4 regions of the Rhizobium sp. 11_C7_N12_5 genome follow, and region 1 is predicted to be linked to each of the others. Evidence: predicted binding sites of a transcription regulator. Region 1 holds the regulator's gene; each other region holds the start of a gene.
The links. The regulator PhoB, encoded in region 1, activates phosphate uptake and scavenging genes when phosphate is short. The targets are predictions, from matches to a motif close to TGTCATNNANCTGTCAT.
Positions count from the first base shown of each region.

Region 2: a site for PhoB is predicted at 2,202-2,218, ahead of AB8B29_RS06975 (esterase-like activity of phytase family protein). Genes of this name have one in related genera too.
Region 3: a site for PhoB is predicted at 2,200-2,216, ahead of AB8B29_RS10460 (PhoX family protein). Genes of this name have one in related genera too.
Region 4: a site for PhoB is predicted at 3,546-3,562, ahead of AB8B29_RS08250 (LTA synthase family protein). Genes of this name have one in related genera too.

Region 1 is NZ_JBPWPY010000001.1:125,762-131,383, reverse strand. Features, by position in the region: gene AB8B29_RS00670 (Hsp33 family molecular chaperone) at 1-59, opposite strand, end outside; gene argF (ornithine carbamoyltransferase) at 107-1,024, opposite strand; gene AB8B29_RS00660 (aspartate aminotransferase family protein) at 1,098-2,297, opposite strand; gene AB8B29_RS00655 (GcrA family cell cycle regulator) at 2,722-3,255, shown strand; gene phoB (phosphate regulon transcriptional regulator PhoB) at 3,448-4,131, opposite strand; gene phoU (phosphate signaling complex protein PhoU) at 4,164-4,877, opposite strand; gene pstB (phosphate ABC transporter ATP-binding protein PstB) at 4,929-5,622, opposite strand, start outside.
Region 2 is NZ_JBPWPY010000001.1:1,389,772-1,395,393, reverse strand. Features, by position in the region: gene recG (ATP-dependent DNA helicase RecG) at 1-507, shown strand, start outside; gene AB8B29_RS06975 (esterase-like activity of phytase family protein) at 550-2,046, opposite strand; gene AB8B29_RS06970 (DUF502 domain-containing protein) at 2,271-2,972, opposite strand; gene glmS (glutamine--fructose-6-phosphate transaminase (isomerizing)) at 3,153-4,979, opposite strand; gene glmU (bifunctional UDP-N-acetylglucosamine diphosphorylase/glucosamine-1-phosphate N-acetyltransferase GlmU) at 5,097-5,622, opposite strand, start outside.
Region 3 is NZ_JBPWPY010000001.1:2,119,616-2,125,237, reverse strand. Features, by position in the region: gene AB8B29_RS10475 (NUDIX domain-containing protein) at 1-179, shown strand, start outside; gene AB8B29_RS10470 (glutathione S-transferase family protein) at 228-1,217, opposite strand; gene AB8B29_RS10465 (GNAT family N-acetyltransferase) at 1,565-2,137, shown strand; gene AB8B29_RS10460 (PhoX family protein) at 2,281-4,272, shown strand; gene AB8B29_RS10455 (GNAT family N-acetyltransferase) at 4,312-4,737, opposite strand; gene AB8B29_RS10450 (membrane protein) at 4,743-5,622, opposite strand, start outside.
Region 4 is NZ_JBPWPY010000001.1:1,654,241-1,659,862, forward strand. Features, by position in the region: gene AB8B29_RS08235 (hypothetical protein) at 62-799, shown strand; gene AB8B29_RS08240 (TolB family protein) at 873-1,700, opposite strand; gene AB8B29_RS08245 (NAD+ synthase) at 1,729-3,408, opposite strand; gene AB8B29_RS08250 (LTA synthase family protein) at 3,598-5,526, shown strand.

The DNA of each region.
Region 1 (5,622 bases):
ACCACGTGATCGTCACCGGCAAAATCAAACTGACCCAGCGAGGCTGCATTTTCGGCCATTGCTCTACTCCTACTGCGCCCGCGCCCTCAGACGCGGTTTCATATCCTCAGATTGCGCCCAGGCACCAAGCAAGAATCGACTTTTGCGCATGCAGGCGGTTTTCCGCCTCATCGAAAACAACGGATTGCGGACCATCGATCACTTCATCAGTCACTTCCTCCCCGCGATGGGCGGGCAGGCAATGCATGAACAACGCGTCCTTGCCGGCCTGTGCCATCAAAGCCGCGTTGACCTGATAGGGCTGGAAGACGTTGTGACCGCGGGCCCGGTGTTCCTGATTCATGGAAACCCAGGTATCGGTTACCACGCAATCGACACCGGCGACCGCACGGTCGGCATCATGCGAGAGCATGATTTCGGCGCCCTGGTTGCGGGCCCAGTTCAAATAGTGATCCTTGGGCTCGGAACCAAGAGGTACCGCCATGTTCATGCGATAGCCGAACCGCGCAGCGCCTTCGATCAACGAATGCAGCACGTTGTTGCCGTCGCCCGTCCAGGCAATAGTCTTGCCCTTGACCGGGCCGCGATGCTCCTCGAAGGTCATGATGTCGGCCATGATCTGGCAGGGATGCGTATCGTCGGTCAGCGCGTTGATGACCGGAACGGTCGCATGCTCCGCCAGTTCCAACAGGCGCGAATGATCGGTCGTGCGGATCATGATCGCATCGACATAGCGCGACAGCACCTTCGCCGTATCGCCGATCGTCTCGGCGCGGCCGAGCTGCATTTCGGTTCCGGACAGGAAAAGTGTCTCGCCACCGAGCTGGCGCATGCCGACGTCGAAGGAGACGCGGGTCCGGGTGGAAGGCTTCTCGAAGATCATCGCCAGCATCTTGCCGGCAAGCGGCTTATCGGCGGTACCCGCCTTCAACGCCCTTTTTCGCACGATCGCGTCATCGATGATGTGGCGCAGATCGGCGGCCGCTACAGCCGAGAGATCGAGAAAGTGTTTCGGAGAAGCCATGTCCTCACCTGTACTCCAGAAAAAACAATAACGCCCGCATAGGGCAAGAACGCCCCGACTGCGGGCGTCGAACTTAGGCCGATTTCTTGACGCGGGCGGCGCGTACACGCTCGGCCGCACGCTCGATGCGAGCAAGACCTTCGCGCGCTTCCTCGGCGGTCACGACCAGCGGCGGCAGCAGGCGAACGACATTGTTGCCGGCCGGAACACCCAGCAGATGCTCGGCGCGGATCGCCTGCAGCAGATCCGCTTGCGGGATGGCTGCCTTGATGCCGAGCATGAGACCTTCGCCGCGGATGTCCTCGATGATATCCGGGAAGCGATCCTTGAGCGAGGCAAGGCCCTGGCGGAAGACCAGCGCCATATCACGCACATGCTCCAGGAAGCCATCGGCCAGCACGATATCGAGCACCGCATTGCCGACCGCCATGGCAAGCGGATTGCCGCCATAGGTCGACCCGTGCGTGCCGGCCTTCATGCCGGAGGCTGCCTCTGCCGTTGCAAGGCATGCGCCGAGCGGGAAACCACCGCCGATACCCTTGGCCACCGCCATGATATCGGGCTTGATGCCGGCCCATTCATGGGCGAAAAGCTTGCCCGTGCGGCCGACGCCGCACTGTACTTCATCGAGCACCAGGAGCAGACCGTGCTCGTCGCAGATATCGCGGAGACCGCGCAGGAATTCGTTGGTCGCCGGGCGGATACCGCCCTCGCCCTGCACCGGCTCGATCAGGATCGCAGCCGTCGCATCAGTGATTGCGGCACGAACCGCATCAAGATCGCCGAAAGCCACCTGGTCGAAGCCGGGGGCCTTCGGGCCGAAGCCTTCGATATACTTTTCCTGGCCACCGGCAGCGATCGTCGCGATGGTACGACCGTGGAAGGCACCTTCGAAGGTGATGATATGGAACTTCTCGGGATGCCCGTTGGCAAACTGATAGCGCCGCGCCGTCTTGATGGCGCATTCCAGCGCTTCGGCGCCCGAATTGGTAAAGAACACCTTGTCAGCGAATGTGGCTTCCGTCAGCCGCTTCGACAGCTTCTCCTGACCGGGCACTTCGTAGAGGTTGGACAGGTGCCATACCTTGTCAGCCTGCGCCTTCAGCTCGGCCACGAGATGGGGATGCGCATGACCGAGCGAATTGACTGCCACACCGGCCGCGAAATCGAGGTAGCGTTCGCCATTTTCCGTGATCAACCAGACGCCCTCGCCTCGCTCGAACCGCAGCGGAGCGCGCATATAGGTGTCATAAAGCGCCGCTGTCTCGGCCATGGCGTATCTCCTCGATCACAACCCTAAGGACCAATCGCTTCCTTTCCATGAAACGGGTCCGAAAAAATTAAAAATGCCGCCTTGCGGCGGCGTGGGCACTATTGATGTTTTGCACCGCGATGTCAACAAAACTGGCGATTTAGCAGGTGCGAGAGAGCGGCCGAGGCCGAACGGGATGCGTTGGCCGGATCATATTGCATAAATGCCACGCCAGGACAGCAAGTTGGGGAAAACCTCGAAATCGATTCCTCAAGATTCCCGCGACTCTTGTCACGGAGTCAGCCTCACACTAGGTTAAAAACCAATTGCTAGACTGCATGCGGCGGAACTAGTCACCACAATTTTAGAGCGTTTCGCGCCTCGATCCTATGCGGGGCAATGGTGAAGGATTCTGCCATCGGAAACGCGACAGCGGAGACAGGGCATGAATTGGACAGACGAACGCGTCGAGAAGCTTAAAAAGCTATGGTCCGAAGGGTTGAGCGCCAGCCAGATCGCGGCGCAGCTGGGCGGTGTCAGCCGTAACGCCGTCATCGGCAAGGTGCACCGCTTGAGCCTGCCGGGCCGAGCGAAGGCGGGCGGCACGGCGACCGCTGCCCGAACGCCGAAGCGCGGCGCCTCGGCGCCCCGCGCATCGAATTATACATCGCGCGTCGCAACCCGCACGGTTACCCGCCAGCAGGGCGCGACCATGCTCAAGGAAGAGATTGAGGTCGATGCGGTCAACGAGATCCAATATCGTCCGGCTGCCAACGTCGTCGTTCCGATCTCTCGGCGCCTCGTCCTGACCGAGCTGACGGAACGCACCTGCAAATGGCCAGTCGGCGACCCGCTGAAGGACGATTTCCACTTCTGCGGCAACGAGAGCCCGGATGCATCGCCCTATTGCGGCTACCATCAGCGCCTGGCCTACCAGCCGGTGCATGAACGGCGTCGGCCAGCTCAACCGCGCGGCTGAGATGCCCCATAGAGCAATTCCAGGAAAAGTGCGTAGCGGTTTTCCGTCCGGAATTGCGTAAAAACAATAGTATAGAGCGGTCACGCGAGTCGGTGAAACGCGTAACCGCTCCAGAATAAGATAAACGAAACGGGCCGAAAGGCCCGTTTTCTGTTTCCGCCGCTATGTCGATGCCTGAACGGGCGTACCCGCTCAAGCTTCCATGGAGTAACCCGCACCGCGAACGGTGCGGATGACATCCTGCATATTGGAGAAATTGAGCGCCTTGCGCAGGCGGCCGACATGCACGTCGACGGTACGTTCGTCGACATAGATATCGTGTCCCCATACGCCGTCGAGCAGCTGCGAACGCGAGAAGACCCGGCCCGGCGAGGACATCAGGAACTCCAGCAGGCGGAATTCCGTCGGTCCCAGCCGCACTTCGCGGCTCTTGCGGTGAACGCGATGGGTCTCGCGATCCAGCTCGATATCGCCGCAACGCAGTACCGTGGAGAGAACCTCCGGGCGGGCGCGCCGCAGCATCGCCTTGACGCGGGCCATCAGCTCCGGCGTCGAGAACGGCTTGACGACGTAATCGTCCGCGCCGGTGGAAAGACCGCGCACGCGCTCGCTTTCCTCGCCGCGGGCCGTCAGCATGATGATCGGCAGGCGCTCCGTCTCCGGCCGCATACGCAGCCGGCGGCAGAGCTCGATGCCGGATACACCGGGGAGCATCCAGTCAAGGATCAGAAGATCGGGGATGCGCTCCTGGAGACGCAATTCGGCTTCATCGCCTCTGAGGATCGTATCGACCTCGAAGCCCTCAGCCTCGAGATTGTAGCGCAGCAGAACGCTGAGCGCTTCCTCGTCTTCTACAACAGCAACTCTCGGAACCATGCGCCTCTGGTCTCCTTTTCTTCGCTTCCAGATTATTCCGTCACCGCGCCAACGGTGTTGGCGGTATCATCCTTCGGGCGCTCGCCTTCTGGCTGGGCGCCGGTCGCCATGTAATAGATCGTCTCGGCGATGTTGGTGGCATGGTCGCCGATGCGCTCGATGTTCTTGGCGCAGAAGAGAAGATGCGTGCAGGTGGTGATATTGCGCGGATCTTCCATCATGTAGGTCAGCATCTCGCGGAAGAGCGAGGTGTACATCGCGTCGATTTCCTCGTCGCGCTCTCGGATCGACACAGCCTTGTCCGGCGAACGGGTGGCATAGACGTCAAGCACTTCCTTGAGCTGGCTGAGCGCCAGTTCGGAGAGATGCTCGATGCCGCGGGCAAGCCGCCGCGGAACGCCTGTGCCCTGCACGGCGATGACGCGCTTGGCGGTGTTCTTGCCGAGGTCGCCGACACGCTCCAGATCGGAAGCGATGCGGATCGAGCCCATGATCTCGCGCAGGTCGGCGGCCATCGGCTGCCGGCGGGCGATGGTGACGATCGCCTTGTCGCCGACTTCCCGTTCCGCATGATCGAGAATGACGTCGTCGGAAATGACCTTCTGCGCAAGACTGGTATCGCTTTGGACCAGTGCGCGAACGCTGTCGCTGACCATTTGCTCGGCCAGACCGCCCATTTCCGCAATGCGGCGCGTCAGGAACTTCAGGTCTTCGTCATAGGCAGAGAGAATGTGAGTGGAGACCATTTTTCTATCCTCAAGGTGAACTGTGTGAAAGGAGCCGCGCGCACGGCATCATCAACCAAAACGGCCCATGATGTAATCCTGCGTGCGGAAATCGTCGGGATTGGTGAACATTTTATCGGTATCGTTCTCCTCAACCAGATGGCCGAGATGAAACATTGCGGTGCGTTGCGAAACGCGGGCTGCCTGCTGCATGGAATGCGTCACGATGACGATGGTGAAGTTTTCCCGCAGCTCATGGATCAGATCCTCGACCTTTGCGGTTGCGATGGGGTCGAGCGCCGAACATGGCTCGTCCATCAGGATGACCTCTGGACTGACTGCGACCGCGCGAGCGATGCACAGACGCTGCTGTTGGCCGCCGGACAGGCTCGTGCCGGCATCATAGAGCCGATCCTTGACCTCGCCCCAGAGACCGGCTTTCTGCAGGCTGGTCTCGACGATATGCTCGAGATCGGCTTTCGAGCTGTGCAGGCCATGGATGCGTGGTCCGTAGGCGACGTTCTCGTAGATCGACTTCGGAAACGGGTTGGGCTTCTGGAAGACCATGCCGACACGCGCGCGCAGCTCCACGACATCGATGCTGTTGTCATAAACATCCTGATCGTCGAGCGTGATCTTGCCGGTGATGCGGCAGGTCTCGATCGTGTCGTTCATTCGGTTGAGGCAACGCAGGAAAGTGGACTTGCCGCAGCCGGAAGGACCGATCAGTGCCGTGACCGTATTGGCGCGAATGTTCAGGTTGACA
Region 2 (5,622 bases), 1.3 Mb from region 1:
GTCATGATGGCCTTCAAGAATGGCGAGATCCGGCTGCTGGTGGCGACGACGGTCGTCGAAGTCGGTGTCGACGTTCCCGATGCGACGATCATGGTCATCGAACATGCGGAGCGTTTCGGCCTGGCGCAGCTTCACCAGCTGCGTGGCCGCGTCGGACGCGGCGACGAGGCCTCCACCTGCATCCTGCTGTACAAGGGGCCGCTTGGCGAAACAGGACATGCCAGGCTTTCGATCATGCGCGACACCGAGGATGGTTTCCGCATTGCCGAGGAGGATCTGAAGCTGCGTGGCGAAGGCGAGCTTCTGGGCACGCGCCAGTCGGGTACGCCGGGCTTTCGCATCGCCAGTCTCGAAGCCCATGCCGATCTTCTGGAAATCGCCCGCAAGGATGCCGCCTATATTATCGAGCGCGATCCGGAATTAACCGGCGAGCGCGGCATGGCGGTACGCACCCTGCTCTATCTCTTCCGCCGCGACGAGGCGATCCGGTTCCTGCGTGCGGGCTGAATGGGGGACGCGCTAACCGCGTCCACCCCTTTTTCAAATGGCTTACTTGGCAGAGAGACCGGGAATGGTCACCTGAAACACCTGGAACATGGTGTCGACGTCGGCGCCGCTGTCATCCTTGTAGGCGGCTCCCACCTGGAAACCGTCCTGGGTGATGAAGTCGTTGTCGTTGGCGACGAACAGGAAGTAATCATCCGGCAGCTTCGGATCCTGGACGCTGGCAAGCGACATGGCTTCCCACTTTTCCGATAGATTGTTGCGATCGTTCGGAGTGCCGTTGTGAAGGCCGAAGCGAGCGAGATCGGCGGTGTCGTTGATGTCGATGAACTGGCTGAGGACAGCGGGCTTGACCGAGGGATCAAGAACACCCTTCGGAGCGACAGCTGTGTCGCCGTCGAATTTGCCGCCGGCAATATCGGTGGCGGCAGACACATCGACGGCGACGATGTTGCGATAGATCGACTTATCGCCCTTCTGGCCGTAGCCATTGTTGCTATCGCGAGCGAGCATCAGGAAGCTCGTCGGCGAAAGCGCCACGATTTCGCTCTGGGCGGCGACGGACGTCTTGCCCTTGTCGTTGGTGAAGACCGGCAAAGGCACGACGTATTCGTGCACGAGTTTCAGGTGGTCGAGATCAGCAGCATCGTAAAGCAGGGCGCGCGTGTTCTGCCTGGTCGAACTGGAATCGCCACCATCCTGGCGCGTCGCAGACTGGAGCACCGCGATGAGGAACTTACCGTCCGGGGTCAGGGACATGCCCTCGAAGCCCTGGTTGTTCTGGCGCCCACTTGTCGGATCCTTCGGATCGGGAGCGGATTCGCCGGGACCCGGATTATTCGAGGAAAAATTCACGGTGCCGTGGCGCATCGGCAGAAACGCCGCCGGCGGTGCCGTGGCCGAGATCATCCGCCCATCCGCCGAGAAGCGGTAGATATAGGGACCGTATTCATCGCTGATGAACATTGAGCCATCTGGCAGCCGGGCAATGGCTTCGTTGTCGAGCGAGACCTTGCCGTTCGGTGCCAGCGGCAAAAGCGGCATGCCGCCTTCTGCTTGTCGGACGCCGTTGGCGGGGTCAAGGCCGGTGGTTTCGTTGCCTTTATTGTCTTTCAACAGCAGCGTATCTGCGAGCTTGGCTTCGACACCCAACTGCTCCTTGCCGGCCGGCGGCGTAGCGCCGGGAGCAACCGGCGTCAGCTGAATATCGATGGTGTTGAGACGCGCGCGATAATCCGTGGTGCCGGCGACATTGTAGCCACGGTCCGGCAGCAGCCACAGCGATCCCTTGTAGGTACCGTCAGCATTGCGGGTCCAGCTCTTGGCGTCGATGGACATGCCCGAGCCAGAGCCGAAGGTCTCGCCGAACTTGTCGCGCTGGTTGGCCGGAATACGGCCCACGGCAACACGTCCCTTGTTGACGAGCGTCGTGCCTGCGACCGCTACGGAACTTTCGGCATGTACTACTAGCGGTGTTGTGAAAATGAATGTGGCAAGCGCTGCAGACAGCAGCGGCAATGTCCTTGAACGTGAGTCTCTCAAAAAAATATCCTCCTGATGAAAAACCGTATGGAGGCAACGGTATCCATCCGCGGCTTGATGGAAGCCGTATCGAAGATAGTGTCCGGCACATGCGTCCCGAACATTCGATAGTGAGATACCCATTGCCTATCCCAAGGACGATCTAAGACGTCAACATGATAGAGACATGACAATTCGCGCAGGGCGCGAGAATAGGCTGTCGACAATAGCGGAAAGAGCGATTTCTAGGTGAGAGACTTCATCGGAACCGAGGTGCGCGGCCCCTTCATCGCGACCAGCTCTTCCTTGTATTCGGGCGAAACCAGACCGCCGGAAATCAGAAGCTTGGCGCCATCCTCGGGGCTCATGTCGAGAATCGTAATCTTTTCACGCGGCACGAAAACCAGGAACCCGGCTGTCGGCACCGGTGTCGGCGGCAGGAAAACCGCAACCATATCCTGGCCCATGGCGTTGAATTTCGAAGCAATCTCGCCCTTGGCGTCGGTCGATATGAAAACCATGGACCAGAGGCCCGGGCTTGGATATTCGATCAGCCCCACCTTCTTGAACGACGTGCCCTGTTCCTTCAGCACGGTCTCGAAGATCTGCTTGACGCTCTTGTAGATGCTTCGCACGAGCGGAACGCGAGTGACGATCGACTCGCCAAAGCGGACGATGCTCTGCCCGATCAGGTTTTTGGCCAGGAAACCGACAACCGTGATGAAGATCATCGCGATCACCAGGCCAGTGCCGGGGACGGCGAAATTCAGATAGCTTTCAGGGTCGTAACGCGCCGGGATGTAGGGCCGCACCCAACTATCCGCCCAATGCACGACTGACCATGTGAGCCAGAGCGTGATGGCGATCGGAGCGCAGATGATCAGGCCGGCCAGGAAGTTGTTTCTGATCCGCGTCGGCACGGACATTTTGATGAGTTTTTCAGTCATTCGCCGTTCGAAAACTCCGTTCCGCCGCCCACCTTTATCAGGCAAATTCTCCCCCACCATCTCCTTCAAGAAGCGTGCCAGAAATTGGCGCGGCATACAACCCGCCAGTCCCGCCGGCGCACCGAACAGGCGGCCGGCTCACGACGACGTGACCGCAGGATGAATGAAAGGAAGTGAGGCCTACTCTACCGTCACCGATTTGGCGAGGTTGCGCGGCTGATCGACGTCCGTGCCCATGAAGACCGCTGTATGGTAGGCCAGCAATTGGATCGGCAGCGAGAAGATGATCGGGGCGATGATTTCGTCAACAACAGGCAGAATGATGGTCGCCATGGTCGGCAGCGTCGATGCGGCGGCACCCGCATCGTCGGTGATGAAGATGATCCGGCCGCCTCGCGCTGCCACTTCCTGCATGTTGGAAACGGTCTTGTCGAAAAAGCGGTCAAAGGGCGCGATGACGATGACGGGCATGTTCTCATCGATCAGCGCGATCGGCCCGTGCTTCAGCTCGCCGGCCGCGTAGCCTTCGGCATGGATGTAGGAGATCTCCTTCAGCTTCAGCGCCCCCTCCATGGCAAGCGGGAAGCTGGTGCCACGGCCGAGATAGAGCACGTCCTTGAACTTGGATATCTCTCGCGCGAGGCTTTCCATCTGCGGCTGAATGATGTTCAGCACGCGCGCCATGATGCGAGGCATCTCGACCAGGTGGCGCACCATGTCCTCTTCCTCCTTGGCGCTCACCGTGCCGCGGGCAACGCCCGCTCCGATCGCGAGGGAGGCAAGGACGGCGAGCTGGCAGGTGAAGGCCTTCGTCGAGGCGACGCCGATCTCCGGGCCGGCCAGGATCGGAAACACGGCATCGGATTCACGCGCGATGGTCGATTCCCTGACATTGACAACGGCGCCGATTTTCAGTCCGTTGTCCCGGCAATAGCGTAGCGAGGCCAGGGTATCCGCCGTCTCGCCGGATTGAGAGATGAACAGCGCCGCCTGCGAGGGCGACAAGGGCATTTCGCGGTAGCGGAATTCGGAAGCTACATCGATTTCCACAGGAAGCCGGGCATAGCGCTCGAACCAGTATTTGCCGATCAGACCGGCGAGATAGGCAGTGCCGCAAGCGGAGATCGCCAAGCCGGAAACGCTGCCGAAATCGATCGCCGATGCGCTCTGACGGACGCGATGGCTGTCGAAATCGACATAGTGGCTGAGCGCGTGCGAGATCACCTCCGGCTGCTCGTAGATTTCCTTTTCCATGAAGTGGCGATGGTTGCCCTTATCGACCACATAGGCGGTTGCCTGTGAAACCTGCCGCGGCCTGCTCACGTCGTTACCGTCGAAATCGATGATCGTCGCGCCGTCGCGGGTGACGATCGCGCAATCACCGTCGACGAGATAGGTAATCTCGTTGGTGAACGGCGCAAGCGCGATTGCGTCCGAGCCAAGGAACATCTCCCCGCTGCCATAACCGACGGCGAGCGGCGGGCCTGAGCGCGCCGCCAGCAACGTGCCGGGATCGCTCTGGAACATCACGGCCAGAGCATACGCGCCGGTGACGCGGTTCAGCATCTTCAGCATGGCGGCACGCGGATCGAGGCCATCCTGAACGTACTTGGCCAGCAGATGAGCAACGACTTCGGTATCCGTCTGCGAAGCGAACACCTTGCCCTCGGCCTTTAGCTCCTCGCGTAACTCGGAGAAGTTTTCGATGATGCCGTTATGGACGACTGCGACACCTTCGACGAAATGCGGATGGGCGTTGGTTTCATTCGGAACGCCGTGGGTTGCCCAGCGTGTGTGGGCGATACCGGTCGTGCCGGGCAGAGGTTCGGCCTCCAGCCGCCTTTCCAGATTGAACAGCTTTCCTTCCGCGCGGCGGCGATCCATCATGCCTTCATGGATGGTGGCGACGCCGGCCGAATCGTAGCCGCGGTACTCGAGGCGCCGCAGCGCATCCACCAAACGGCCCGCTACAGGCTTCATTCCGACGATCCCAACAATGCCGCACATACAACTCTCCGTCTGGCCTCAAATTTGAAGGCAAGTCCTAACTATTCTAACAGTTTTCACAATTGCCACGATGGTCACTTTCGGTTTCCAACCGTTACGGGACCATCTACTTTAGGCTTAGTGGCCACCCTTCTTGGCGGCTTTGATGGCGAGTGCCCTCTCGCGTATCAGCTTGGCACGCTCCGGCTTTACCTCTTGCCGCGCCCGGCCGAAGGCCAGCGCGTCCGCCGGGACGTCATCGGTGATGACGCTGCCGGAGGCGACATAGGCGCCGTCGCCGATGCGCACAGGTGCCACGAGCGACGAGTTGGAACCGACGAAGGCGTTGGCGCCGATATGAGTCTCGTACTTGTTGACCCCATCGTAGTTGCAGGTGATGGTGCCGGCACCGATATTGCTGCCGGCACCGACGGTCGCGTCGCCGATATAAGTCAGATGATTGACCTTGGCGCCCTCGCCGATCTTGCCGTTCTTCACCTCGCAGAAATTGCCGACCTTGGAACCGCCGGCGAGATCGGCGCCGGGTCGCAACCGCGCAAACGGCCCGACCGTCGCACCGGCGCTGACGTGCGCACCCTCGATATGCGAGAAGGCATGAACGACCGCGCCTCCCTCGATGACGGCGCCGGGACCGAACACGACG
Region 3 (5,622 bases), 2.0 Mb from region 1:
GCGACCATGTCGTCTTCTACCGTGTTGAGGTAACGCAGACGGCGCTGCGCAAGCCGGATCGCGAAATCGTCGAAAGCGGCTTCTTTCCTCTCGACGCGCTTCCCAAGGGCGCGACCAAGGCGACCTATAGGCGGCTAAAGGAACTGGAGGGGGCGGAGCCTCCCTCGAACTATTGGTGACATCAGCCTCGCCATCGACGGCCACGGCGAGGCTTGTCCAGTTCCAACTCAGGCAGCCTTTGCCAATCCCTCCCGGCCATGCGGGCGATCGAAATCAAGGTCCGGGCCGATGGGCACGATGCCCGTCGGGTTAATCGTCTTGTGGCTGCGATAGTAGTGGTTCTTGATATGGGCGAGGTTCACCGTTTCGGCCACGCCGGCAACCTGATAAAGATCGCGCAGATATGCCGAGAGGTTTGCATAGTCGGCAATGCGGCGGATGTTGCATTTGAAATGGCCGACATAGACGGCGTCGAAGCGAACGAGTGTGGTGAACAGCCGCCAGTCGGCCTCCGTCAGCCGATCTCCGAACAGGTAGCGCTTCGTCGATAGCCGCTTGTCGAGCATATCGAGCGTCTCGAAGAGGCGACGGGCATTTTCCTCGTAGGCCTCCTGCGCTGTCGCGAAGCCGGCCTTGTAGACGCCGTTGTTGACAGTGTCGTAGACGATCTCGTTCAGCGCATCGATGTCCGATCGCAGGTCTGCGGGATAGAAATCCTCCCTTGATCCGGTCAACGCATCGAAGGCGCTGTTGAACATGCGGATGATTTCGGCTGACTCATTGTTGACGATCGTGCCGGTCCGCTTGTCCCAGAGAACGGGGACCGTCACACGACCGGAATAGTGCGGATCGGCCTTGACGTAGATTTCCCAAAGCGCCTTGGCGCCGAAAAGGGGATCGAGCGTCCCTCCGTCTTTCCCTTTGAATTCCCAGCCGTTTTCCAGCATCAACGGATCGACGATCGAGACCGGGATCAGATCCTCGAGCTTCTTCAGCCTGCGGAAGATCAGGGTGCGGTGCGCCCAGGGGCAGGCAAGCGAAACGTAGAGATGGTAGCGTCCGGCCTCGGCCTTGAAGCCTCCGGTTCCAGTCGGGCCGGGTGTGCCGTCCGGGGTGATCCAGTTACGGAACTGCGATGCGGCCCGCTTGAAATGGCCCTTTGTCCCCTTGGTGTCGTACCAGACGTCGTGCCAGACGCCGTCAACCAACATGCCCATTGTTCTGTCCTTTCGGAAATGCTGCTGCGAACTTAACCTCGAAGATACGGCATGCCGACCGAATTTCGAGACGATAAACGATGAACACTGCGTTGCTGGCATGATCGGCAGGCATCGGAGGCGTTCCACTTGGGTCACATCATCGTGCAGACACGATCAGCGTCAACAAGCAGCGGCCCGCATTTTACATTGGACGCGCCGGATATTTCCTGCTATCGGGCTTGTCACACTTTGAGGACCGCTTGTCATGAAAGTCACCAGAAGCCTGCGACGACGCCGATGATCCCGAACGCTCGATGAGCGCCTTCGAGAACAATTCCGTCTGTCTATATGGTTTCCTTGGTCTAATGTACAAGCACGATCTGGTCTACCTCACTGAGGATGCGTCGCACGACGCTGTCATCGAACTCATCAACGAAGAAGCATTTGGTCCCGGCCGGTTCACCCGTGCCGCTGCACGGATTCGCGAGCAGGGGCCGCATGATCGCACGCTGTCCTTCATCTGCGCCGACGACGGAGAAACGATCGCCTCCGTGCGCATGACGCCGGTGCTTGCCGGCTCGGTCAAGGGGCATCTGCTTGGGCCGCTCGCGGTCCGGCCCTCGCACAAGAACCAGGGTATCGGCCGAGAACTCGTGCGGATTGCTGTCGAAGCCGCCAAACGCAAGGGGTCGGAAGCGGTCATCCTTGTCGGCGACCCGCCCTATTACGGCCCGCTCGGCTTCGAAAAGGTCGCTTATAACGCCCTGACGTTTCCGGGTCCGGTCGATCCCAACCGCGTTCTGGTCGTGTCGATTGCCGCCGACACGCATGAGCGGCTGCATGGTTCGATCGTCTGGCGTGACGGTTCTGTTCCGGCCGTTATTGCCGAAGACGAAGATGCGAATGAGATGGTGCCGCTGACCGCAATTGCGGTCTAGCGGCCGTATCATTTATAGCTGTACCTAAGCCCGTGGCTCTCGCATTCCGACGCCCGGTCATTTTTCATCGACCTGTCATATAGCCAACCTAAGAGTTTTCCTCGCCCTATTCCGGGCGATTGCTAAACTTTGGGGGTAAAGCAATGACAGGAAATCTCACACAGAAAGACATATTCCCGACCAGTCAGCTCGAAGAAGCCGACGGGGAGGGGCAAAACTGCACCGACAATCCGACGATGGGGGAAATCATCAGTCGTCGTTTTTCGCGCCGTGGCTTCCTGCAAGGGTCGCTCGCCGTTTCCGCCATCGCTGCAACGGTGGGGCCCGTTGCTTTGATGAGCGCTGAAAAGGCACGCGCAGCCGGCGGTTCCGCCTTCATTTTCAAGGAGATCGAAGCCGGTGTCGATGCCGATCATCATGTCGCGGAAGGTTATGATGCGAATGTCCTGCTGCGCTGGGGCGATGCGGTTTTCGCTGACTCACCTGCCTTCGATCCGAAGAACCAGACGGCAGAAGCACAGCGCCGCCAGTTCGGCTACAACAACGACTATGTCGGCTATATCCCGCTCGGCGGCTCGTCCGAGCACGGTCTGCTGGTCGTCAATCACGAATACACCAATCCGCACCTGATGTTTCCGGGCCTGGTGACCGTTGCGGACGGCAAGATCAAGCAGGCACCGCTGAGCAAGGAGCAGGTGGATATCGAAATGGCAGCCCATGGCGGCACCATTGTCGAGATCCGCAAGGTCGACGGCAAATGGCAGGTCGTGCCTGATGGCAAGTACAACCGTCGCATCACGACCATGACCGAGATGCAGCTCACCGGCCCGGCAGCGGGCGACGAGCGGCTGAAGACGGTGGCAGACGCCAGCGGCAAGAAGGTGGTCGGCACGCTCAACAACTGTGCCGGCGGCGTAACGCCCTGGGGCACCTACATCATGGCCGAGGAAAACTTCCACGGCTATTTCTCCGGCAAGCTGCCCGAGGGCCACAAGGAGGCCGCCAACTACAAGCGCTACGGCGTGCCGGAAGGCGGATATGAGTGGGCGAACTTCCACGACCGCTTCGACCTCGGCAAGGAACCGAACGAGCCCAACCGCTTTGGCTGGATCGTCGAAGTCGACGCCTTTGATCCGCAGTCGGTACCGAAGAAGCGCACGGCGCTCGGACGCTTCAAGCACGAGGGCGCTGCCAACATCATCTCGAAGGATGGCCGCGTGGTCTTCTATCTCGGCGATGACGAACGCTTCGACTATGTCTACAAGTTCGTGACCGCTGCTGCCTATAACGAGGCTGACCGCGCCGCCAACCTCGACTTGCTCGACAACGGCACGCTCTATGTCGCCAAGTTCGCCGACGACGGCGCGCTGCAATGGCTGCCGCTGACGTTCGGACAGGGTCCGCTGACGACGGAAAACGGCTTTACGAGCCAGGCTGACGTGCTGATCGAAACCCGCCACGCCGGTGATCTGCTCGGGGCGACGAAGATGGACCGCCCGGAGGACATCGAACCCAATGCCGTCAACGGCAAGGTCTATGTGATGCTGACCAACAATACCAAGCGCAAGGCGGAACAGGTGAATACCGCCAACCCACGCGCCGACAACGCCTTTGGTCACATCATCGAAATCAGCGAGGACGGCGGCGCATTCTCAGCGACGTCAGGCAAATGGGAAGTGCTGCTGAAGTGCGGCGATCCTTCCGTCGCCGCTGTCGGCGCATCCTTCTCCACCGACACGACGAAGAACGGCTGGTTCGGCATGCCGGACAACTGTTCGATCGACGCTGCCGGGCGTCTCTGGGTAGCGACCGACGGCAACAGCAACAAGGCGACCGGCCGTACCGATGGTCTCTGGGCCGTCGATACGGAAGGCGCTGCGCGTGCGACCTCGAAGTTGTTCTATCGCGTGCCTGTCGGTGCCGAACTTTGCGGCCCGCTTTTCCTGCCGGATGACCAGACGGCCTTCGTTGCCGTGCAGCACCCGGGCGATGGTGGCGATGACTGGTCCGGTCACGGCCGTCCGTCCTACTACGAGGACCTGTCGACGCGCTGGCCGGACTTCAAGCCGGACATGCCTGTCCGTCCGGCTGTCGTGGCCATCACCAAGGCCGGCGGCGGCAAGATCGCCGTCTAAGGTTTTGCAATAGAAGCGAAAACCGTCGCCCCGCTGTCATCAGCGGGGCGATAGCTTTTTCTGCAGGAAGAAACGGCTGCGGCCGGTGGGAAATTCCGGCAATTCGCCGAAGATGACATAGCCCTGCCGTTGATAGGCGCGCAGCGCCTGCGGATTGAAGGTGTCGATCCAAGCGCCTTGGCAGCCGCGGGCCATTGCTTCCGCTTCCGCCGCTTCGAGCAGCTTTCCGGCCATGCCCTGACCGCGCAGCGTTTCCGGCACGAACAGCCATGCGGTGAACAACCAGCCCCAGGCCGTGTAGCCCGAAACGCCGCCGATAGTCTTGCCGCTTTCGTCGCGGATCAGCACGGCGAGCGGGCGGCGTTTGGAGGGGCCGACATCGGCGGCGTTAAAGGCGGTCAGACCCTCGCTGATTGCAGCAAGTTCGCTTTCGGAGGGGGTATCGGTCACATCGAGGTGCGTCATCGCATTCACCGTCCTTCGCGCCACCAGGTGGCGGAGAAGGCAAAGAGCAGGGCGGCAAGACCCGCAAAGCCTGCGAACAGGGGCAGGGAATTGATCCCCTTCAGCACGGTTTCGTCGGTCATGCGGATGGTCAGGCGCTGGCCGTCGGCAACACGGACGGCACCGCGAACAGGCAGGACCTGTGGAACCGTGACGCCACCATTGGCGCCGGCGATACGGGTGACGAGACCCTTGGTCTTTTGCGCCAAAGGCTTCAGAGTCTCGGTGGTCGAGATCATTGCCTTGAACTCAGGAGCGTCGATCGCGCCGATATGGACGAGCGTCGAGAGACTGCCATTGGCGATCTGGTAAAGCCCAATCTCGTCCATGTGCTTCTCGGCCTGATAGAGGCCCGGCTGCGTCCGCTTCAGTTGCAATGTCTGCGTCTTGCCGGAGGGCGATTTGATCGTGGCCGGGCCGGGGTCGTCGCCGACGGTCTGGCGAGTCACCTCCAGCGTACGGCCGGCGGCGTTTGCCGTCAGTGCTTCTTCTTCCAGCGCCGGCTCCTTCAGCAGCCAGTGGGCAATGCGTCGGTAGAGCGACACATGCGGGCCGCCGCCTTCGAAGCCGCGTGCCCAGAGCCAGCCCTCATCGGAGAGCAGCATGGCGACGCGGCCCTGACCGACACGGTTGAGCACCAGCAACGGGCTGTTGTCGGCGCCGACCATTACGGTCTGCCCCTGCGGCTTTTCGACATCGACGCTGCGGAACCAGCGGCCCCAATGCGGCGGCTCGGTGTCGGATCCGTCGAGGCCGCGCGTTACCGGATGCTTGCGACCCTGCTCCGAAAGGCGCGGATAGAAGGGCTTCTCGATCATCTGGCCGGTCGGCTCTGCCGGCAGCACT
Region 4 (5,622 bases), 1.5 Mb from region 1:
ACGTTGTTAAGCTCCAAAGTGTAGTTTCCAACGAAATCAACCCGCCTTCGAGAACAGAATCGTGAACCGCGGCACAAACCTAGTTTCCATTGCCCTGCTGTCCCTGTTGACGGCCACACCGAGCTTCGCGCAGGCCAATCTGTGCGACGAATTGCGCGGCCGCTACGCCGATACCGCTGAAGTGGTCGGCGCGAGCCAGGAGACGCGCCAGCTTTCGCGCGCCATAGTCCAGCAAAACACGATGATCCGCCGCTTGATGAGTGATCTGCGCAATCAGGGCTGCGTCGAAGACAGCAGCATGGTGATCATCGGCTCAAACAACGAAGGCGTCTGCGACGACATGCGAACGTCGCTCGATGGAATGCGGCACGATCTCGGCATGTTGGTAGATCAGCGCGATGAGAGCGTCGGCCGCATCGACGCGGCCAGCCTTAAGCGCCGGCAACTGCTGGATACCATGCAGAGGAACGGTTGCAGCGCGCCGGCCTCGGCCACGCCGGATATCGTCATCGATACCCGCACCAAGCTCGACGCCTATGCGCCGCAGCAGCAGTCCCTTGCGCAGCCGGAAAGCTCGATTACCATAATCGAAACGCCAAAACCCCAGAAGAATTCCGGTCTGCCGCAAAAGCAGGCTCCGGCGGTGACGCAGGCCGAGCAGCAGCAATTCCCGCCGGACAGACCCTACGATCCGTCAGCCAACAAGGTCCGTCAGGTCGGGCCGCAATTCCTTGCGACCGACCAAGGTGGCATTGACCTGAAGCATCCGAAAGAGGCCGGGCCGCAGCCGACGCAATAGGCTGCCGCAACAGGGAAATGATGACTTCGTCGCCTACTTCCTGCGCGAGGTTGCGGTAAGAGCGTCCAGAGCGTCAGGCCGGCTCGTAACGGACATAGGCGAACTCGTCGCCATCGGGCGACCAGTTCGGCACGTTGATGCTTCCTTGTCCGCCGAAGAGTTCGAACAGCGTCGTGAGATCGCCGCCATCCATATCCATCAACCGCATCCGCACATTCAGATCGCGCGGATGGTCGAAGACTTCAGGATCGTAGGAGATCAGCACGACCTTGTCGTTCCTGGGAGATGGATGGGCAAACCAATTGCCATAATTATCATCGGTCAGTTGCTGCAACCCCGTGCCGTCGGGATGAATGCGCCAGATCTGCATGAGACCGGTGCGGCTGGAGTTGAAATAGATCCATTGCCCATCGGCCGAAAAATCCGGGCCATCGTTGCGGCCCTCGCCATGCGTCAGCCGCGTCTCTTCACCGCCGTCGATCGAGATCGTGTAGATATCGAAGACGTTGTCGCGGATGCCGCAATAGGAGAAGCGCTGCCCGTCGGGTGACCAGCCGTGCCAATAGGACGGCAGGTTGGTCGTGACCTGCCTAGGCGTGCCGCCTTCGGCCGGCAGCACATAGATGCAGGATTTGCCATGCTCCGTCTTGTCGGAAATCGCGATCAGCGATCCGTCGGGAGAAATCCCATGATCGTTGTTGCACTGCGTGGCGAAGCCGGTATCGACGCGAACGATCTTGCCAACGCCACCCAACGGCAGCCGGTAAAGCAGACCGTCGCCGTTCAGCAGCAAATAGCGTCCGTCAGGCGAATAGTTCGGCGCCTCGATCAGCTGGTCCGTCTGGAAGACCACCCGGTTCGCACCCGTGCGGATATTGTAGATCTCGACCGAGCTGCGCATACTTTCCCCTTTAACGCCGGCGTTGCGATCAGCGATCGCGGAACCGGTTGGTGATCGGATAGCGGCGATCACGACCAAAATTCTTCTTGGTGATCTTCACGCCCGGAGCCGACTGGCGGCGCTTGTACTCGGCGAGATAAAGCAGATGCTCGATGCGATGAACCGTCGCGACATCATGTCCGCGCGCCACGATCTCTTCGACCGACATTTCCTTTTCCACCAGGCATTCGAGGATATCGTCGAGCACCGGATAGGGCGGAAGCGAATCCTGGTCTGTCTGGTTCGGCCTCAGTTCAGCCGAAGGCGCCTTGTCGATAATGTTGTAGGGGATCACCTCGCCTGAAGGGCCGAGCGCGCCCGGCGGCACATGCAGGTTGCGCCAGCGAGACAACGCATAGACCTGCATCTTGTAGAGATCCTTGATGGGATTGAAGCCACCGTTCATGTCACCATAGAGCGTGGCATATCCAACGGACATTTCCGACTTGTTGCCCGTCGTCACCACCATCGAGCCAAATTTGTTGGAGATCGCCATCAGGATAGTGCCGCGAGCACGGCTCTGCAGATTTTCCTCGGTGATGCCGCTTTCCGTACCTTCGAACAGATCGGACAAGGCCGTCGTGAAGCCGGTGACAGGATCCTCGATCGGCACGATATCGTAGCGGCAGCCGAGCGCCTTGGCGCAATCCGCCGCATCCTTCAAAGAATCCTCTGAGGTATAGCGATAGGGCAGCATGACGGTGCGTACGCGCTCCTCTCCGAGCGCATCCACCGCAATCGCCGCGCAGATCGCCGAGTCGATACCGCCGGACAGGCCAAGCACGACCGACTTGAAGCCGTTCTTGTTCACGTAGTCGCGGAAGCCCAGCAGGCAGGCGCGGTAATCGGCCTCCTCGCCTTCCGGAATATGCGCCATCGGTCCTTCGGCGCAATGCCAGACGTCGCCGTTCTTCTTCCAGGTGGTGACTGCCAGCGCGGTCTCGAACTGGCTCATCTGGAACGCCAGCGTCTTGTCGGCATTGAATCCGAAGCTCGCGCCGTCGAAAACCAATTCGTCCTGACCGCCGACTTGGGCGGCATAAACAAGCGGCAAGCCTGACTCGATCACCTGCCGCAATGCAACCTGGTGACGGACATCCACCTTGCCGCGATAGTAAGGCGAACCGTTCGGGACCAGCAGGATTTCCGCACCGCTCTCGGCCAGCGTTTCGCAGATGCCGAGATCGTTCCAGATCTCCTCGCAAATCGGTATGCCAAGGCGGACGCCGCGAAAATTGACAGGCCCCGCGATGGTCCCTTCGTCGAAAACCCGCTTCTCGTCGAACTCGCCGTAGTTCGGCAAATCGACCTTGTCCCTGATGAAGATGACTTTACCGCCATCGAGCACGGCCACGGAATTGTAGCGGCCGGTGTCGTCCTGCCGTGGGACACCGACGACGACGCCTGGCCCGCCATCGGCGGTATCGGCGGCGAGACTTTCAACGGCTTTCCAGCAAGCGCGGATGAAGGCCGGCTTCAGCACCAGATCCTCCGGCGGATAGCCGGAAATGAACAATTCCGTCAACATCAGGAGCTGCGCGCCTTCGCGCGCCGCCTCGGCCCGCGCCTCGCGCGCCTTGGCCAGGTTGCCGGAAACGTCGCCGACCGTCGGATTGAGCTGCGCGACGGCGATACGGATGGTCTGAGTGATCGGGCTTTGCTCTGTCATGCCATACATTTAGCGATGGCATTCTTCTTCCGCAACCGCCTTCGTTCACCTGCAGGTATCAAAGATCGCACTACGCGCATAGGCGGTATTTTTACCCGGAAAACTACCAGGTCAGCCTTGCGGTTCATCCAGAATTCATGACAGAAACGTGACAATTATATGAATACCCTATAACATTCGGAGAAACCCTTGGTCGATCTGGTCATCGGTTCCGCTTTGGCGGGCAGGCTCGTTCTTTTCCAGAAAATCGGCGCAGCGAGGCAGAAATCAGCCGTCCTGCGCCAAGTTCTGAGCCTTACTCTGACCTTGCTGCTCGCACTGTCGATCGTCATTGCCGTCGAATGGATTGTGCGCGGTGAGTTTTCGACCGTCCCGTCCTATCTCTTTTCTCCGTCTCGCCCCGGCTTCACCACCATCGGCATCGTCATGCTGACTATGCTCATTTTGGATGCGGCTCTCGGCCGAGCGCATCTATCGGTCTTGATCGTCGCACCGCTGCTGTTGGTTCCGGCGTTCATCTCCAGCCAGAAGCAGAACTATCTCTCCGATCCGCTCTATCCGTCTGATTTCCTGTTTGCACGACAGATCATGGAATTGATGCCTGTGATGGTGCGCGATCGGCCGTGGACCGCCGCGGCACTCGCCATCGGCGTCATTGCGTCCCTCGCCGCCCTCGCCTTTCTGTGGCGCCATGCCTGGCAACACGCCGCCGCGCTATCGCAAAAGGCGCGCATGACCAGGCTGTCGGTATGCCTGCCGCTTGCGGCGCTGTTCGTTTCGCAGATGGACCCGACGCAATATTCCTCCATCCGTGAGAAACTGCGCATCATCCCGATCGTCTGGGATCAGAAGGAAAACTACAGCTACAACGGCTTCGTCATCGCCTTCTCGCTCAACCTGCCGATGGCCGATGTCAAATCCCCGGCGGGCTACGGACCGGATGCGATCGATGCTATTCCGGCGAGAAACTACGACTATCTCTCCGGTCCGCGCGAGAAGCCTGACGTCATCATGCTGATGAGCGAATCCCTCTGGGATCCGACCCGGCTGTCCAATGTCGCCTTTACGCCCGATCCGATGCCGACGATCCGCGCCAGGCAATCCGGTTACGTCTTTTCGCCTGAGTTCGGCGGCATGACCGCCAATGTCGAATTCGAGGCGCTGACGGGCTTTTCCAATGCCTTCCTGCCCTATGGCAGCATCCCCTATCAGCAATATGTGCGCCGGCCCATGCCGTCGCTTGCCACCTTCTTCCGCGGCGAAGGCTATGCGGCACGCGCGCTCCACCCCTTCAGCGGCTGGTTCTGGAATCGCAACGAAGTCTACAAGGCTTTTGGCTTCGAGGAGTTCCACACCGATGAAACCCTACCGCCGATGGAGAGACGCGGCATGTTCGCCGCCGACGATTCCCTGATGAAGGAAATCATGCGCGAGGGAGACGAAGCCGATCAGCCATTCTTCTTCTTCGCTGTCACTCTTCAGGGACATGGCCCTTACGAACCCAATCGCTTTGCACAGAATACCGTCGATATCACCGGCAACCTGAACGACGACGATCTTGCAACGCTCGCCACCTATGCGCAGGGCGTTCGGGAATCCGATGACAGTCTGAAGATGCTGATGGACTGGGCTGAAAAGCGTGACCGTGAAACCATCATCGTCCTCTGGGGCGATCACCTGCCGCCGCTCGGCAGCGCCTATCCGAACACCGGCTACATGCCCCAGCAGGTGGCGACGCGAAAGGCACCGCTCGACGTTATGAAGCAGGAGCACGAAACGCCGCTGGTCATCTGGTCGAGCAAGAATGGCGTACGCAAGGATATCGGCACGATCAGCCCGTCGCAACTGCCCTATCACGTGTTGAAAACAGCCGGATATGAACATCCCTTCTACACTGGCTTCCTCGGCCGCGTGCAGAAGAAATACACCATCGTCGACCGTTATCAGCTCGCGACGCGCGACAACGAGGCTTTCCCGGACTGGGCGCGCAACGAGCAGCACCTCGATCCGACGGTGCGCGACTATCGCCATCTGCAGCACGACATCATGTTCGGACGGGAATACGGATTGGACCGCTTCTTCCCGTCGCATAGCTGGCTGGTCAGCCAAGGGAGTTAGCGGATCGAACACAATGGTCGAGCCGAACACGCAAGGTTGGATTCGATCCACCATGCTGCAACCCTTTTCGCGTTGCATTTTCGTTGGGCAGTCGAA